2 regions of the Lysinibacillus sp. BNK-21 genome follow, and region 2 is predicted to be linked to the other one. Evidence: riboswitches for the same ligand, from Rfam matches in the RefSeq annotation. Region 2 holds a riboswitch; the other holds the start of a gene.

Region 1 (8,287 bases), 670 kb from region 2:
ATATCATGAAGTGTTAAATTCTATTTGGGGAAGCTACTCTGATTTTCTTTTATTAACAGAGCAAAAAGATATAAAATTCAGCACAAATTCCCATATATCAGAGCATGAGGAGTATTTTCTTAAACTGGAGCCTCAGAAAACCAATTACTATAAAATTGATTATTTGAATGTAGAACGAATTCTAATGTATTCATTTGATTCCTTTAATAATTGTTACTATGTTGTCATTGCTACGTCTGACTCCATTTTTAAAGAGGTAAATAATAAAAAGGAGGATTTAATGGCTTTTGCAATTGCTTCTACCTTACTGCTAACCATCATCACCTTTTTATATTCCAATAAAATAAGCACAACGTTACAAATGCTTATTGAACGTATTACCTCTTATAGAAAAGCAATTTATCATTTTGAAGATAAAGAGAAAAAGCATGTTTGGATTAATGATGAGTTAGATATTGCCAGTCATGAATTAAACCAAACCATTGCTTATATGGTAGAAAAGGAAAAAGGCTATGTTCGAGAAAACTATGAAGCGCAATTGAATAATTTACAAAGCCAAATTAATCCTCATTTTCTTTACAATACCTTAGATAATATTAATCAATTAGCCATGATTCATGAGGTTGAGGAAATTTCTACATTGAGCGTTGGGCTTGCAAAGCTTTTTAGATATAATACGGGCAACAGTGAAAATGAAACAACCATTGAAAAAGAGCTAGAGATTATTGAAGAATATATTAATATTATGAAAATAAGAATCTCTTATTTACTATTTGACATTCAAATAGAAGAAAACGATTTATTACAAAATGCTATTTTAAAATTTACACTCCAACCAATTGTAGAAAATATTTTTAAGCATGGTTACAACCATAAAGAAGCTCTATCAATAAATATCAAAATTTATCGAAAAAAGAATTATGTAATAATTGAAACTTATAATAAGAGCGAATATAAGGATACTGCTAGAATAGCTATGCTAAATGATAAAATGAATGAAGAAAATCACGAAGGCAGTATTGGTTTAAAAAATGTAAATAGGCGTTTAAAGATAAAATATGGAGAAGCATATGGTGTAATGGTGCTAGTCAATGAGCAACAATACTTTGTGTCGAGAATTTTGTTACCATATAAGAAATAATATCTTCTAACGGTGAGGTGAGCTCTATGAATCTTTTTATTGTAGAAGATGAAAACTTTATTAGAGAGGGTTTAAGCTTTTTTATTAACAGAAATTTTATAGAATCCTTACGTGTTTATTCTTATACAACGGGGGAGGATATGCTGCTGGCAGCTAAAGAAATTGCTCCAGATATTGTTTTATCGGATATTAATTTACCCGGGATAAGTGGAATAGAGGCTGTTCAGGAGCTAAAAAAGTTTCATCAATTTAAGGTGATTTTTCTATCTGGCTATGACGATTTTCAATATTTACAAAGTGCTATTCAAATTGGAGCTGAGGATTACATTTTAAAGCCAATCGATTATAAAAACCTAAAGCTAAAGCTATCACAAACGATGGAAGCATTGAGCATGAAAAAGCAAGTAGATTATGCAATTAAATATAATCAATTATTAAATTTACTATTGGCCTTTGATCAACAAATGACAGATTGTAGTATCTATTCATTTGAATACTTTATGGTTAGTATAAATCAAACAAAAAATATCGGAATTTCACATGCTCATGAGTTATTTTACTTTAATATTTTTGGGGAACATATTGAGATTATGAATACCGATTTTGTATTGTCATATAGTCAGCATAATCATATTGTTCTTCCAAAAAAAGACTTACATGATTTAAATCAAGCTGTGCTGGAGTTGCTTCTAAAGAGGCATCTAAATACTGATAGCACTGTGCTAAATAAAAGAAAATCCATTTTTGATAATCAAATCTTTACAGATGAATTAAAATTAAAAGAATTTATTGTGGTTTTACAAAATATAAATATTGATTTTCAGCAGAGGTTAGAAATCATGATTATGTTTTTATTACAATATAGCATCTATTTCAATTGCTTGGAAACATATCATCGCGCTCAAAAAATAATTGGTATCCAACATCAAATGATTAAAGAAGCCAATTTATCAAAAATAGTAAATAACTATATCATGCCACTCGTCGATAAAATACTTAACTTACATGGCAATAGGGATAATTTAGGTAAAAAAATAGTCGATTATATTTATACGCATTTTGATGATCCGCAACTAGATTTGAATTATTTATCAAACATCTTTAACAAAAGCCAAGCAAATTTAAGTATATTAATAAAAAAAAGCATTGATAAAAATTTTATCCACCTATTAAATGAACTTAGAATTAACAAAGCTAAGCAGCTATTAGATTATAGTGATAAAAGAAATAATGAAATTGCTTTATTAGTAGGTTATAGCAATGAAGAATATTTTAGTAAAGTATTTAAAAAATATGTTGGTATGACACCTGCTAAATATCGATCCATAAAAAAATAGAAAGAATGATGTACTGTAGATTCGTTCTTTATAGGCTAAACACGTAGAAAGTAGGAACCAGAAGAGAGTTGACAAATTGTGTGTGTTAAAAGAGCTTGTTAAAAAAATTCTGCAATTTTCTTTAACAATGTTATTTCTCAGACTTTAGTAACTAGTAAATTTTAAATCATGTATATCGATGTTAAATCTATTCTTTTACTTATGTTTGGCATTAGCCATCCCGGTATAGGCTCATCTTTTTTTGAGAATAGTCATTTGAAGGGGCAAAGTGTATTCATTTTAAACTATATTGACTCGCTAACAATATTGGTTTCTATTCAATAGTTATAGGAACTATGTGAAATAGCTCCAAATAAAAATACTTTACTTTAATTGTTTCGTATTGATAGCAAGAAAGCTTTGTAGTAAATTAAAAGAAATTACATAAAAGCAATAGGTGCCCATTAGGGAGAATAGGGAATAAAGTGAAAAGCTTTAGCGGACCCGCCACTGTATAAGGGAATTTCATAGTGTATGCCACTAGCAAATTGCTGGGAAGGTACTATGAGGTGTTGAACTTGAGCCAGGAGACCTGCCTACATGCTATAGAAGATATAGATGATGGAAAAGTCTGTAGTTTATTTGTCATGACAATAAACTACAGACTTTTTATTTTGTCTTATGAGAACGAGAGGAGAAATAATCATGCAATTATTACAAGACACAATTCAAAACATTCAGGGGGCTGATATGAAAAGTATGGAGCAAGCTAGAAAGCGGATTGATGCGCTTTGTAAGCCCCCAGGTAGCTTAGGTAAACTAGAATCACTTGCCGTACAGCTCTCTGGTATAACAGGACAATTATATCCGATGGTCGACAAAAAAGTGATGATTGTCTGTGCTGCAGATCATGGTGTTTACGAGGAAGGTGTAACCACGAATCCACAAGATGTTACGGTCTTTCAAACATTAAATTTTCCTAAGGGGGGTACAGGCGTTTGTGCGATTGCGGGGATTACCAATGCAAAGGTGGTCACAGTAGATGTGGGTGTAAAAGAAGATATTCCACTTGATGCAGGTGTCATTATTCATAAAATTAAATATGGTACAGATAACATGGCACATGGTCCAGCTATGGCCAAACAAGAAGCCATTCAATCGATAGAAGTAGGAATCCGTGTGGCCACTGAGGAAATCATAAAAGGTGCTGATGTACTTGGGACTGGAGAAATGGGCATCGGCAATACAACACCAAGTGCTGCGATATTAGCTGTTTTAACGGGATGCAACCCTATCGAAGTAACGGGGTTTGGTGCAGGAGTAGGCCAAGGAGGCATTGCCTATAAAGCAGCAGTTATTGAAAAAGCAATTACCTTAAATAAGCCTAATCCAAATGATGTTATTGATGTTCTGGCTAAGGTTGGAGGGTTAGAGATAGGGGCGATGACAGGTATTATTCTTGGCGCTGCTGCCCATCGTAAACCCGTTGTCATTGATGGATTTATTTCAACTATAGCAGCCCTCATTGCTTATAAGCTCGAACCAAAAGTAATCGATTATATCATTCCTTCCCATGCTTCAGAGGAACCAGGGGCAAAAATTGCCGCTGCCTTACTAGGCATTGAACCAATGTTGCACATGAATATGCGTTTAGGCGAAGGTTCTGGAGCAGCCTTAGCCTTTCCTATTTTAGATGCAGCTTGCTCGATGATGAAAAACATGGCGACTTTAGAAGAATCAATGCAGTTGTTAAAAAGATAAAAACAATAAAACAGCCAATGACTTAATTTTTGGTCATTGGCTGAATGGTGTTTATGCACGATTTAACTTTCGTAATGGCAAGCGCCACTTCATCATATAGGAAAGAATACGTAAAGCTGTAATCACTGCGAATAAAATATAAAGGAAAATGTCTCCTGTAAAAACCTCGAATCCGATTAGCAATCCTGCAAGAGCTGCCCAAACACCATAAACTTCATCACGGAGAACTAATGGTTTTCTTCTAGCTAATAAATCTCGTACAATACCCCCACCTGAACCTGTCAAAACAGCAGCTACAATGACTGCGCTTACTGGCATATCAAGCTTAACAGCATAGAGTGCGCCTTGAATAGCGAATGCTGATAAGCCAATCGCATCTGTGAAGTTACCCCAACGATGCCAATGTTGAATCAGATGATGCGGAAAAATAAAGAATATCGTAATCGCAGCAAGCGCTATTTGAAACATCATATCCTGTCCCCAAAGTGTTGTGACAGGTAGTCCAATGAGTAAATTTCGGATAGCTCCTCCACCAAAAGCAGTCACAATACCAAGTATATATACACCGAATAAATCGTATTCTTCTTCCATGGCAATAATTGCCCCAGAAATAGCAAAGGCAATTGTTCCTATAATACTAAAAACCTCCCAAGCCATCCCTTTCACCCCTTCTATCAATAAATAAACTTTATTAAAAGTTAAAAGACTTTTTACGTAACAGAATCTATGAATTTAATAGCCAAAATCGGTCATTAAATACGCATCTTGAAATGAGTCCGCACATTAGCTTAGCGTAAAATCCTCTTAGAAACAATAGGCAAGTTTTACAGGTGCACATACAAATTGATAAAATGTGATTAAAATAAAGAAAAACATTCGTCAAAAGCGTTCATATACCAGTAGTTGGTTAGGGAATTCTAGAGTGATTGAAGTCAATTTAGATAGTCAATAAATCTTACTGATTGAAATGCGAGACATTGTGAAATGGAGAAGAAAGAATGACGTTTACATCAAATTTATCAACAGAAACGCTATCGTTAGCGGCAAAAGTAGAGGAGCAAGTTCGGCCTTATCATGCCAATGTAGAAGAAATGGCGTTCTACAATCAGCAGAAGGTGCTAGCAGCTTTCAGAAAGCATCAAGTAAGTGATTATCATTTACACCCATCAAACGGCTATGGCTATGATGATGAGGGGCGCGATAATCTAGAGCGTGTTTATGCGGAGGTATTTGGTGCAGAGGCAGCCATAGTCCGACCACAAATTATTTCAGGCACACATGCAATCACGCTTAGTCTATTCGGTGTTTTGCGTCCTGGTGATGAGCTGCTTTATATTTCTGGTCAGCCATATGATACATTGCAATCCATTGTCGATGGTGGTGATAAAGATACAGGTTCACTGAAAGATTATAAAATCGGTTATCGACATGTGGATTTACTAGATAATCAGGTTATTGATTGGGCAGGTGTTGAAGAGGCCATTACAGCACAAACCAAAATGATTGCGATTCAGCGTTCAAAAGGCTACGCCACACGTCCATCCTTTACAATTGAAGAAATTGCAGAAATGTGTGTAAAGGTACGTAAATTAGCTCCGAAAGCTATTATTTTTGTAGATAACTGCTATGGCGAGTTTGTAGAGGCGCAGGAACCTACAGAGGTCGGTGCTGACTTAATGGCAGGCTCGCTCATTAAAAATCCAGGTGGAGGCTTGGCTAAAATTGGTGGCTATATTGCTGGCCGAGCAGATTTAGTGGAGAAATGTGCCTATCGTATGACATCTCCAGGTATTGGAGCAGAAGCGGGGGCCACATTAAATACACTAGGTGATTTTTATCAAGGATTTTTCCTAGCACCACATGTTGTATCGCAAGCACTAAAAGGGGCAATATTTACAGCTGCAATGCTTGAGGAAATCGGCATGAGCACTTCTCCAAGCTATCACGCGAAGCGTACAGATTTAATTCAATCAGTATCGTTCCAAACAGCACAGCAAATGATTGACTTTTGTCGTGAAATACAAGCGAACTCACCGATAAATGCCCATTATGCTCCTGAACCAGCCTATATGCCAGGCTATGAAGATGATGTCATTATGGCAGCTGGAACATTTATTCAGGGGTCCAGCATTGAGCTAACAGCGGATGGCCCAATACGACCTCCATATACAGCATTTATCCAGGGCGGACTAACATACGAACACGTAAAATTTGCTATTTGCAGTGCGGTTCAAGCCATTCAAAAAGCATAACAAGACAATAGATAAAGCCTAAATATGAATAGTTTTTTACAATTTTTAATCGAATTGAAAAAAATAGTGCCAACCATGTTAGATAACCTTACATGGTTGGTTGACAGTAAAAAAATTTCGTTATATGATAAGCGGGTATTGGAGGAGGACTTAAATGAGTCGTGAAATTAGACGAACTATGCCGTTATTATCGATGAGTATCGTGATGCAATTAACAGAGCTTTCGGCAAGACAAATTCGTTATTATGAAGAACACCATTTAATTGAGCCGCACCGAACAGAAGGCAATCGACGTATGTTTTCACTAAATGACGTCGACACATTGCTTGAGGTTAAAGATTACTTAGAACAGGGTATGAATATGGCGAAGATTAAAAAAATATTTGCTAAAAAGAAAAATCCTGTTGCAACAACTGATGAGCAAGATTTAAGTGATTCAGAATTACGCCAAATTATGCGCGAAGAAATGCGTCAAGCACAGCGCATGCAAAAATCGTCCATCCGAAGAGGGGATTTATCTCGATTCTATTAATAAATAGAGTAGGGTAAACATAAAAGCTAGACAAATTATAGGAGTGTGGAAAACTGTGGGTAAATACACAAAAGAGGACATTAAACGTCTCATCGAAGAAAAAAACGTAAGCTTTATTCGTTTACAATTTACAGATATTCTTGGCACTATCAAAAATGTTGAGATTCCTGTAAGTCAATTAGACAAAGCACTGGAAAATAAAATGATGTTTGATGGCTCATCTATTGAAGGTTTCGTTCGAATCGAAGAATCTGATATGTATTTATATCCTGATCTTGATACTTTCGTAGTATTCCCTTGGACTTCTGAAAAAGGGAAAGTAGCACGTTTTATCTGTGATGTATACACTGCGAAAGGCGAACCGTTTGCTGGTGACCCACGTAACAACCTAAAACGAATTCTTAAAAAAATGGAAGAAATGGGCTTCTCAAGCTTCAATTTAGGGCCTGAGCCAGAATTCTTCTTATTCAAATTAGATGCAAAAGGCGAACCAACATTAGAAGTAAATGACCATGGTGGTTATTTCGATTTAGCGCCAACAGATCTTGGTGAAAATTGCCGTCGTGATATCGTGTTAGAGCTAGAAGAAATGGGCTTTGAAATTGAAGCATCACACCATGAGGTAGCTCCAGGACAACACGAAATCGACTTTAAATATGCGGATGCTGTTACTGCATGTGATAACATCCAAACATTCAAATTAGTGGTTAAAACAATCGCTCGTAAACATGGCTTACACGCTACATTTATGCCAAAACCACTATTTGGTGAAGCAGGCTCTGGTATGCACTTTAACGTGTCACTATTTAAAGGCAAAGAAAATGCGTTCTATGATGAATCTACAGAATTAGGTCTTTCTGAAACAGCTATGCAATTCATGGCGGGTGTTCTTGCACACGTACAAGGTTTCACAGCTGTAACAAACCCAACAGTTAACTCTTATAAACGTCTAGTACCAGGTTATGAAGCACCATGTTATGTAGCATGGTCTGCACAAAACCGTTCACCATTAATTCGTATTCCATCTGCACGTGGCCTTTCAACTCGTGTTGAAGTACGCTCTGTAGACCCTTCTGCAAACCCATATTTAGCGATGGCTGTTATTTTAGAAGCAGGTCTTGAAGGTATTCGTCAAAGCCTAACACCACCTGCTGCTATTAACCGCAACATCTATGTGATGTCGGAAGAAGAGCGTCAAGCAAATGGTATTGAAAACCTACCTGCAGCACTTGATGATGCACTAACATTACTTGCTAAAGATCAAGTAGCACAGGAAGCATTAGGT
Region 2 (8,287 bases):
ACCGTTCAAGATGTGAAAGACGAGGAGTTTGAAGTTGACTATACTATCACGAATACTTGGACTCCACCTATGCTAACGTGGTTTGTTCTGTGTATTAGAATGTCCGAAGACAATGAGGAAGAAAGTGTATCTCCTAGTTTGATTTAAACTTTAAAACTAGGAGGACAACCATTGTTAACATTTTTAGCACAACCTATTATTAACCTCATTCATTTCATCCATTCTTTTACAGGTAGCTACGCACTTAGTGTCATTGGTATTACGATTGCAGTCAGATTAATTCTTATGCCGTTATTTATTCGATCGGCAAAACACCAAAAGCACTCAAAAGAATTAATGACTACCATTAAGCCTGAATTAGATGCGCTTACAGATAAATATAAGAATAGTCAAAGCGAATCTGAAAAAAGAATGGTACAGCAACAAATCCAAGAGCTAACTTCAGATTCATTGAAAAGCTCTTTACTAGGTTGTTTACCAATCATTATTCAATTACCGATATTATTTTCACTGTACTACGCGATTAAGCTAGATTCAGTGATTGCCAGTGAAAATTTCCTTTGGATGAATTTAGGGACGATTGATATTGGGGTTTCGATGATTGCTTGTTTGATTTATTTCATTCAAAGTTGTATAGCCCTAGAGAAAAGTCAACCATTAAATATGAAGATAATGGTATTTATTAATCCTCTCATGATCCTCATTTTTAGTCTGTTCAATCCAGCGATTATCCCGATCTATTGGACTGTTAGTGCTTTATTGTTAATAGTTCAACAATTGATTATAAAAAAATGGTATAGATAAAATGAAATCCTCTCTTTCCGTTATTGGAAGGAGAGGGTTTTTATTTTCTCGAATAAACTTGTTGAGGAGCTTTACATCACTTCTATCTTGAAAAACCATAAGTATTCATCCTATAATAAAAAGGTTATAGTAAAAGACTAAAAAGGGGCATCCGTTATGGCGAACGAAGTAAGATCGCATGTGAACATAAAGCTCATTTCTACCATTCGTCCAAGTGATGGGGAGTCCGAAAGTTATGAAATGTGGCTCAAAGGGCAGCTACTTGAAAAGGCAGGAAGCTTGTATTTGAAATATGATGAGGTGCAGGAGGATAAAATCGTCCGCACAACGATGAAGTTAGGTCATGAGAAGGCACTAATTATGCGTGCTGGAGCGGTTAATATGCGATTACCGCTGAACATAATCGAACAACAAAAAGGGCATTATGAAAGTGAGTTCGGTTCTATGCCCCTCGTGATTGATACGAAAAATATGACGTTTACAAAACTGGCAACAAGCGGAGATTTCCATGTACAGTACGATTTACTAATGGGTGGGCAATCCGTTGGCAACTATACATTAGATATTACATTTACGGAGGTACAATGATGAACGCAGTAGAACAAGTACAACAGGCTATTAAAGCAGCGATCGTGCAGGCTGTTGAAAAAGCTGGTCTCGTTGAGGCTGGCACAGAATTATCGATTCACCTAGAAACACCAAAGGATAAAGCAAATGGTGACTATGCAACAAACATTGCGATGCAATTAACGAAGTTAGCTAAAAAGCCACCACGTGCTATCGCCGAAGCTATTTTAGAAAATCTTGATCCATCAGGCACTGATATTGAAAAGATTGATATTGCTGGCCCAGGCTTCATGAATATCACAGTGCGTAAAGATTTCCTAACAGAGGTAGTGACACAGGTGCTTGAGCAAGGTACGGACTATGGCCGCTCAAATGCAGGTGCTGGGGAAAAGATTCAAGTGGAGTTCGTTTCAGCAAATCCTACTGGAGATCTTCACCTAGGTCATGCTCGTGGCGCTTCTGTTGGTGATTCCTTATGTAATGTGTTGGATATGGCTGGTTACAGTGTCTCTCGTGAATATTATATTAATGATGCAGGTAATCAAATTAATAACTTAGCTTATTCATTAGAAGCTCGTTATAAACAAGCATTAGGAATGGAAGCTGAAATGCCAGAAGACGGCTATCATGGGCAAGATATTATTGATATTGCGGGTAAATTAGCAAAAGAGCATGGGGATGCAATTTTAGCAAAATCAGATGATGAGCGTTTTGCCTTCTTCCGTCAGCACGGTTTAGCTTTAGAATTAGATAAATTAAAAACAGACCTAGCAAACTTCCGTGTAAATTTTGATGTCTGGTATTCTGAAACGTCTCTATATGAAAACGGGAAAATCGAAGTAGCTTTAGATAAATTAAAAGCTAATGGACATGTGTTTGAAGAGGATGGTGCTACTTGGTTCCGCTCTACAACATTTGGTGATGATAAAGATCGTGTGCTAATTAAAAATGATGGGTCATTCACGTATTTAACACCAGATATTGCTTATCACGAAGACAAAATTGTCCGTGGCTTCGATAAATTAATCAATATTTGGGGAGCTGATCATCACGGATATATTCCACGTATGAAAGCAGCGATTCAAGCACTTGGTTATGATCGAGATACGTTAGAAGTGGAAGTTATTCAAATGGTTCAGCTTTATAAAAACGGTGAAAAATTCAAGATGTCTAAGCGTACAGGGAATGCAGTAACTATGCGTGAGCTTGTAGAAGAGGTTGGTCTTGACGCAGTTCGTTACTTCTTTGTAAAAACAGCTGGCGATTCTCATATGGACTTTGATCTTGACCTTGCAGTATCACAATCTAATGAAAACCCTGTGTACTATGCACAATATGCGCATGCACGTATTTCATCTATTTTACGTTCAGCAAATGAACAAGGCTTTGCTGCTACAACAGAACATCTCAATTTATTAACAGCAGAAAAGGAAATTGATTTACTGAAAAAGATTGGTGATTTCCCGAAAGTGGTAGCGGAAGCAGCGAAACACCGCACACCGCACCGTATCGCAAACTATATTCAAGAAACAGCAGCTGCATTCCACAGCTTCTATAATGCAGAAAAAGTATTAGATGCTTCAAATAAAGAGTTAACAGAGGCTCGTTTAGCATTAATTACGGCTGTCCGCACAACAATTGCGAACGCATTACGTTTAATCGGCGTATCTGCACCTGAAAAAATGTAATTAAACTTTAGGCTCCTAACATGAAAAGTGTTAGGGGCTTTTTTTAATGGATAGAAGGCTAAATATGAGAGATAAAGTTCCGAATGTGTTGGATAGAAAGACAAAAGAAACGGATAAACCGTGGGAAATTAGCTGTCCCAAACTTTATTTTTCTGTTAATTCCGAAAATTTTGTTGAAGTTTACGTTAACGTCAATGGTATACTGTTGCCAATTAGGAAAGGGGAGATGGTTTTGAAGACGATTCAGGAGGTAGCAAAGGAGTTTAATGTGTCTACGCGGACAATACGTTATTATGAGGAACTTGGGCTTCTTTGCCCCCATCGTTCATCTACCAACCAACGAACCTTTTCCAAAAAAGAATTGGCGAAACTCAAGCTTATTTTCAGAGGCAAGCGGTACGGATTTTCTTTAGAGGAAATCAAAGAGATGGTTTTACTATTTGATTTTGATCGCTCAGGAATTCAGCAATTAGAGCGAACGGTTGAATACGGGGAACAAAAAATTCAAGAGATTGACAGTAAAATAGCTGAGCTGACGCAGATGAAGCATGAGTTACAACAAATGCATGGCATGTTTAGCGAAAAATTAGCGACTTTAAAGGGAGAGATGCAAGATGAATAGTTCCAATTTATTAGCACGTAATGCCCGTAAGTATCCGAAAAATGAAGCCGTTATTTGTCATGGCAGAAGAGTAACCTACCAAGATTTAGATAAGCAGGTGACATGTTTTAGTCATGCTTTACTAGAGCAGGGAGTAAAGCAGGGGGATAAGGTTTTAATTTTTATGCCAAACGTTTTAGAGTTTGTTGTCAGTTACTTTGCTATTCAGCGTATTGGAGCGATCGTTGTGCCAGTCAATGCGAAGTTTACATTGCAAGAAGTAGAGTACGTGGCGCAGCATGCCGAGGCGAAGGCAATTGTCGTACATGAGGCTATTTTTGCAGCAGTTGAACAGCTAGCCGGTATTCCGTTAAAAATTAAAACAGGTCAAGAAAAAGTGGGATGGCATCAGTATGAATCAATGCTTCAAAATGCTAGTACACAAACAATTGATTGTCAGTTACAAGAGGATGACCCTTCCACGATTTTATATACATCTGGCACGACAGGAAAACCAAAGGGTGTGTTATTTAGCTACCGTAATATTTTAACAGTGGCGCAAATGATAGCTGTTGAAATGGAGGTAAAGCCTGAGAGCCGTATTTTGCTTATGATGCCATTAACACACTCTGCACCATTACATTTATTTTTAATGGCGGGTGTATTGGTAGGCTCAACAAATGTATTAACACCAACTTTTACACCCGATTTATTCATTGATTCCATTGAAAAGGAGAAAACAACACATTTCTTTGGTGCACCTGTTGCTTATTTATTAACGGCACAACTGCCAAGGCTACATTCGGCAGATTTGTCTTCTATGAAATGGTGGGTCTATGGTGGGGCACCGTTATCTCAAAGTGAGGTTCGGTTCATTCAGCAGGCATTCCGCACAAATAATTTGACTTGTGTATATGGATTAACAGAGGCAGGTCCAAGTGGCTCATTATTATTTGGCAAGGAGCATGAAGCAAAGGCAGGAAGTATTGGTCAGCGGGCGCCACTTGGTACAGAGTTGCGTATTGTGAATGACAGTGGAGAAGATGTAAATGTAGGCGAAGTGGGGGAAATTGTCTTGTTGGGTGAGGGCAACATGCTTGGCTACTATAAGGATGAAGTAGCTACTAATGAAGCCTTTATTGATGGTTGGTTAAAAACCGGAGATCTAGCTCGCAAGGATGAAGATGGTTTTATTTGGATCGTAGATCGTAAAAAGGATGTCATTATTTCGGGAGGTGTCAACATTTATCCGAAAGAAATTGAAGATTGTTTATTGAGCTTTGAAGGTATATTCGAGGTTGCGGTAATTGGTGTACCACATCCGCAATGGGGGGAAACTGTAAAGGCGGTGTATTCTGCTAAACAAGACATCCATGAGGAAGCTTTGAAAGCTTATTTAGAGGAGCATCTTGCAAAGTTTAAAATACCACGTATTTTTGAAAAAGTAGAAGCGCTACCACGCAATGCATCAGGCAAAATATTAAAACAAAATTTAAAGGGGCAAGAGGTGAGATAGCATGAAAGTATTACAACAAGAAGCAATGCGTACTACGAACTTTTTTACTGAAGATGACACGCTTCAAAAAATAGTGGAAATGATGTTAGATAAAGAGTTTTTATCCTATGCCCAACGAGAGTTAACAGATTTTGGTGAGCTATGTGCAGGTGATATTGATGCGAGGGCAAAGCATACAGATCGACAGGGTGAGCCTCGCCTTCAAAGATATGATGCCTATGGTGAAGAGATATCAGAGGTTTGGGTTAATGATGGCTATAAAAAAACGATTGAAGAGACATATAATACTGGGATTGTAGGTTATGTACACAAGCATATTCCGCAGCTAGGACACAAGGGGAATTATGTTTATAGCTTTGCACAAGGTTATTTGCTATCACATGCAGAGCCCGGTTTTTATTGTCCAGTAACATTGACAATGGCAACTGCCTATCTATTAGATCATTATGCAGATGAAGAGGTAAAGCAGCGTTTTTTACCACATGTGTGTGCAACAGGTGACACAGATTTATATGAAGGTGCGACCTTTTTAACAGAACGTCAAGGGGGCTCTGACGTAGGTGCAAATGTGGTGGAGGCGAGAAAGGATGGCACTGCTTATCGTCTATATGGTGAAAAATATTTTGCATCCAATGCGGGCATGTGTGGTGTAGCGATGGTATTAGCACGACTAGAAGGTGCGCCAGCAGGTTCCAAAGGCTTAACATTGTTTGCAGTTCCTTGGCGCAAAGAAGATGGAACAACAAATCATTTACGTATTCGCCGACTGAAAGATAAGCTAGGCGTTCGGGCAGTTCCCTCTGGTGAGGTAGAATTTGATGGTGCACTTGCCTATGTTGTAGGGGAGCAAAATAAAGGGATTTATTATATGCTAGAAGCACTAAATCTCTCTAGAATTTGTAATGCAGTCGCTTCAATTGGTATTATGCGTCGCGGCTTCTTAGAGGCAAAACATTATGTAAGCAATCGACATGCATTTGGCAAGCCCTTAACACAGTACCCTATGATTCAGGATACTTTAGGGAAATTTGCAGCTAAGTTGCACGTGGAAGTAGCGACAGTTTTTGATCTTATCCAATTATACGATAAAGTGACAAGTGGACAGGGAACTCAGCAAGATCTTATTATGAATCGTTTATATATTGCCATTATGAAAAAGGAAACAGCAGAGCAAGCTGTTCATTATGCTAGTGAGGCAATTGAATTACACGGAGGTAATGGCTATATAGAAGACTTTGTAACGCCCCGCTTATTAAGAGACGCCCAAGTGTTAACGGTGTGGGAGGGTACGGCTAATATTTTGGCCTTAGAACTCATTCGTTTAGTAGATAAGTTTCATGCTCATGAACTGTTTGTACAGGAGATGGAGGAACGATTAGACAAATTAGCTGACAGCTCACTAGTACAAATCGTTAAAGAACAATTGGCGAATATGTCTGTGAAACTGCAAATTTTTAGCGCTTTAGACGAGGCAACGAAAACTTTTGAATCTAAGGGTATGGCGGAAAAAATGGCTCACCTTTATGAAAGTGTCATAGCGGTTGAGTGGGCACATAAATTTGGTGGGAAATATGAAAAACTAGCGGACGTTTATTTAGAACAGACATGGTCATTAAGAGAAATGGGTGCTCAAATGAAAACAGTCCAATACTTTTCTGAAATTGTATAATGGCCGGGGAGTCGTCTTGAATGGAGGCGACTTTTTTCATTTTCATGTATAATGAAATCAACTGAATATTATAAAGGTTCTTTACTTAAGTAAAGTGAAAAGGGAAATCGGTGTAATTCCGATGCGGTCCCGCCACTGTAAGTGTGAGTTTTTTCAAATGATGCCACTGAAGATTTCGGGAAGGCTTGAAAAATCGCAAGTAGCACTAGCCAGGAGACCTGCCTTTATAACGACATGACAACCTACGAGGATAGGGTGGTGGATTTTGTATCAGTTTTTTTGGTGCGATTTTGCCCCCTCATCGATCAAAGATGAGGGGTTTTATTTTGATGTAGAATAAAGCGAAATGTCGCACGGATCAACGAAGGAGGATTCACATGAAGAAATTTTGGAAAATAGGATTATCAGCATTTTTAGCAGTAGGCTTGCTAGCTGCTTGTGGGCAGGAAGCAAAAGATAACAAGCCATCTAACGAGCAGCAAACACAGCAAGAAACAGCACAGGTGGATGAAGCAACATTCCCAATGACGATAACAGATGCCCTTGGTAAGGACATTACACTTGAAGCACCTCCTGAGAAAATTGTTTCACTTATTCCAAGTAATACTGAAATCCTTTTTGGACTAGGTTTAAATGATGAAATAGTTGGTGTTACGGACAACGACGATTATCCGCCAGAGGCAGCTGAGAAGGATAAGGTTGGCGGTATGGAATACGATATTGAAAAAATTATTGCCTTAAAACCAGATATCGTTTTTTCACACGAATCTAGCATGTCTCTTTCAGAAGAGGCTATTGCACAGCTTGAATCAGCAGGTTTGAAAGTATTTGTTGTAAAAAATGCACAAGACTTTAATGAAACATATACAACAATTGAGCAACTTGGACGTGCTACAGGGAAATTACCAGAGGCAGAAAAAATTGTCGCTAATATGAAGGCAAAAGTAGAAGAAGTTTTGTCTAAAGTCAAGGATGTTGAACCCAAAAAAGTGTTAGTTGAAGCATCAGATGAGCCAGATATTTATACAGCTGGCAATGGTACATTTATGAACGCTATGCTTGAAATGATCAATGCAGAGAATGTAGCTGTAGATGGCGATAATTGGTATAAAATTGATGCAGAACAAATTATCGCAAAAAATCCAGATGTCATCGTGGTGACATATCATTATGTACCAGATATTTTAACGAAAATACCAAAACGTGCGGGCTTTGATACGATTAATGCCGTAAAAAATAATGCGATTGTGCAGGTAGATGAAAGTACGACAAGTCGTCAAGGGCCACGTTTAGCTGAAGGTCTAGAAGAATTAGCAAAAGCAATCTATCCTGAGGTATTTAAGTGAAAAAAATAGCACTAGCCTATACATTAACATGTACGCTTCTTCTTATTAGCATCTGGTGTGGCGTAGCGATAGGCTCGGTTCATATTCCATTAGAAG

What was found. Region 2 has a riboswitch for cobalamin ahead of ACMGGO_RS19910 (ABC transporter substrate-binding protein). Riboswitches for the same ligand answer to the same signal wherever they lie in the genome.
Region 1: linked by a shared signal. The riboswitch ahead of cobT (nicotinate-nucleotide--dimethylbenzimidazole phosphoribosyltransferase) and the one ahead of ACMGGO_RS19910 (ABC transporter substrate-binding protein) in region 2 are both predicted to bind cobalamin.

What each region holds. Positions count from the first base shown of each region.
Region 1 is NZ_JBLQTS010000001.1:3,275,567-3,283,853, reverse strand. It holds gene ACMGGO_RS16880 (sensor histidine kinase) at 1-1,141, shown strand, start outside; gene ACMGGO_RS16875 (response regulator) at 1,168-2,478, shown strand; cobalamin riboswitch at 2,896-3,072, shown strand; gene cobT (nicotinate-nucleotide--dimethylbenzimidazole phosphoribosyltransferase) at 3,163-4,218, shown strand; gene ACMGGO_RS16865 (trimeric intracellular cation channel family protein) at 4,270-4,875, opposite strand; gene ACMGGO_RS16860 (aminotransferase class I/II-fold pyridoxal phosphate-dependent enzyme) at 5,217-6,470, shown strand; gene ACMGGO_RS16855 (MerR family transcriptional regulator) at 6,625-7,002, shown strand; gene glnA (type I glutamate--ammonia ligase) at 7,058-8,287, shown strand, end outside.
Region 2 is NZ_JBLQTS010000001.1:3,949,906-3,958,192, reverse strand. It holds gene ACMGGO_RS19945 (hypothetical protein) at 1-147, shown strand, start outside; gene yidC (membrane protein insertase YidC) at 172-804, shown strand; gene ACMGGO_RS19935 (DUF1934 domain-containing protein) at 961-1,392, shown strand; gene argS (arginine--tRNA ligase) at 1,392-3,059, shown strand; gene ACMGGO_RS19925 (MerR family transcriptional regulator) at 3,292-3,681, shown strand; gene ACMGGO_RS19920 (long-chain-fatty-acid--CoA ligase) at 3,674-5,176, shown strand; gene ACMGGO_RS19915 (acyl-CoA dehydrogenase family protein) at 5,178-6,845, shown strand; cobalamin riboswitch at 6,903-7,086, shown strand; gene ACMGGO_RS19910 (ABC transporter substrate-binding protein) at 7,223-8,191, shown strand; gene ACMGGO_RS19905 (FecCD family ABC transporter permease) at 8,188-8,287, shown strand, end outside.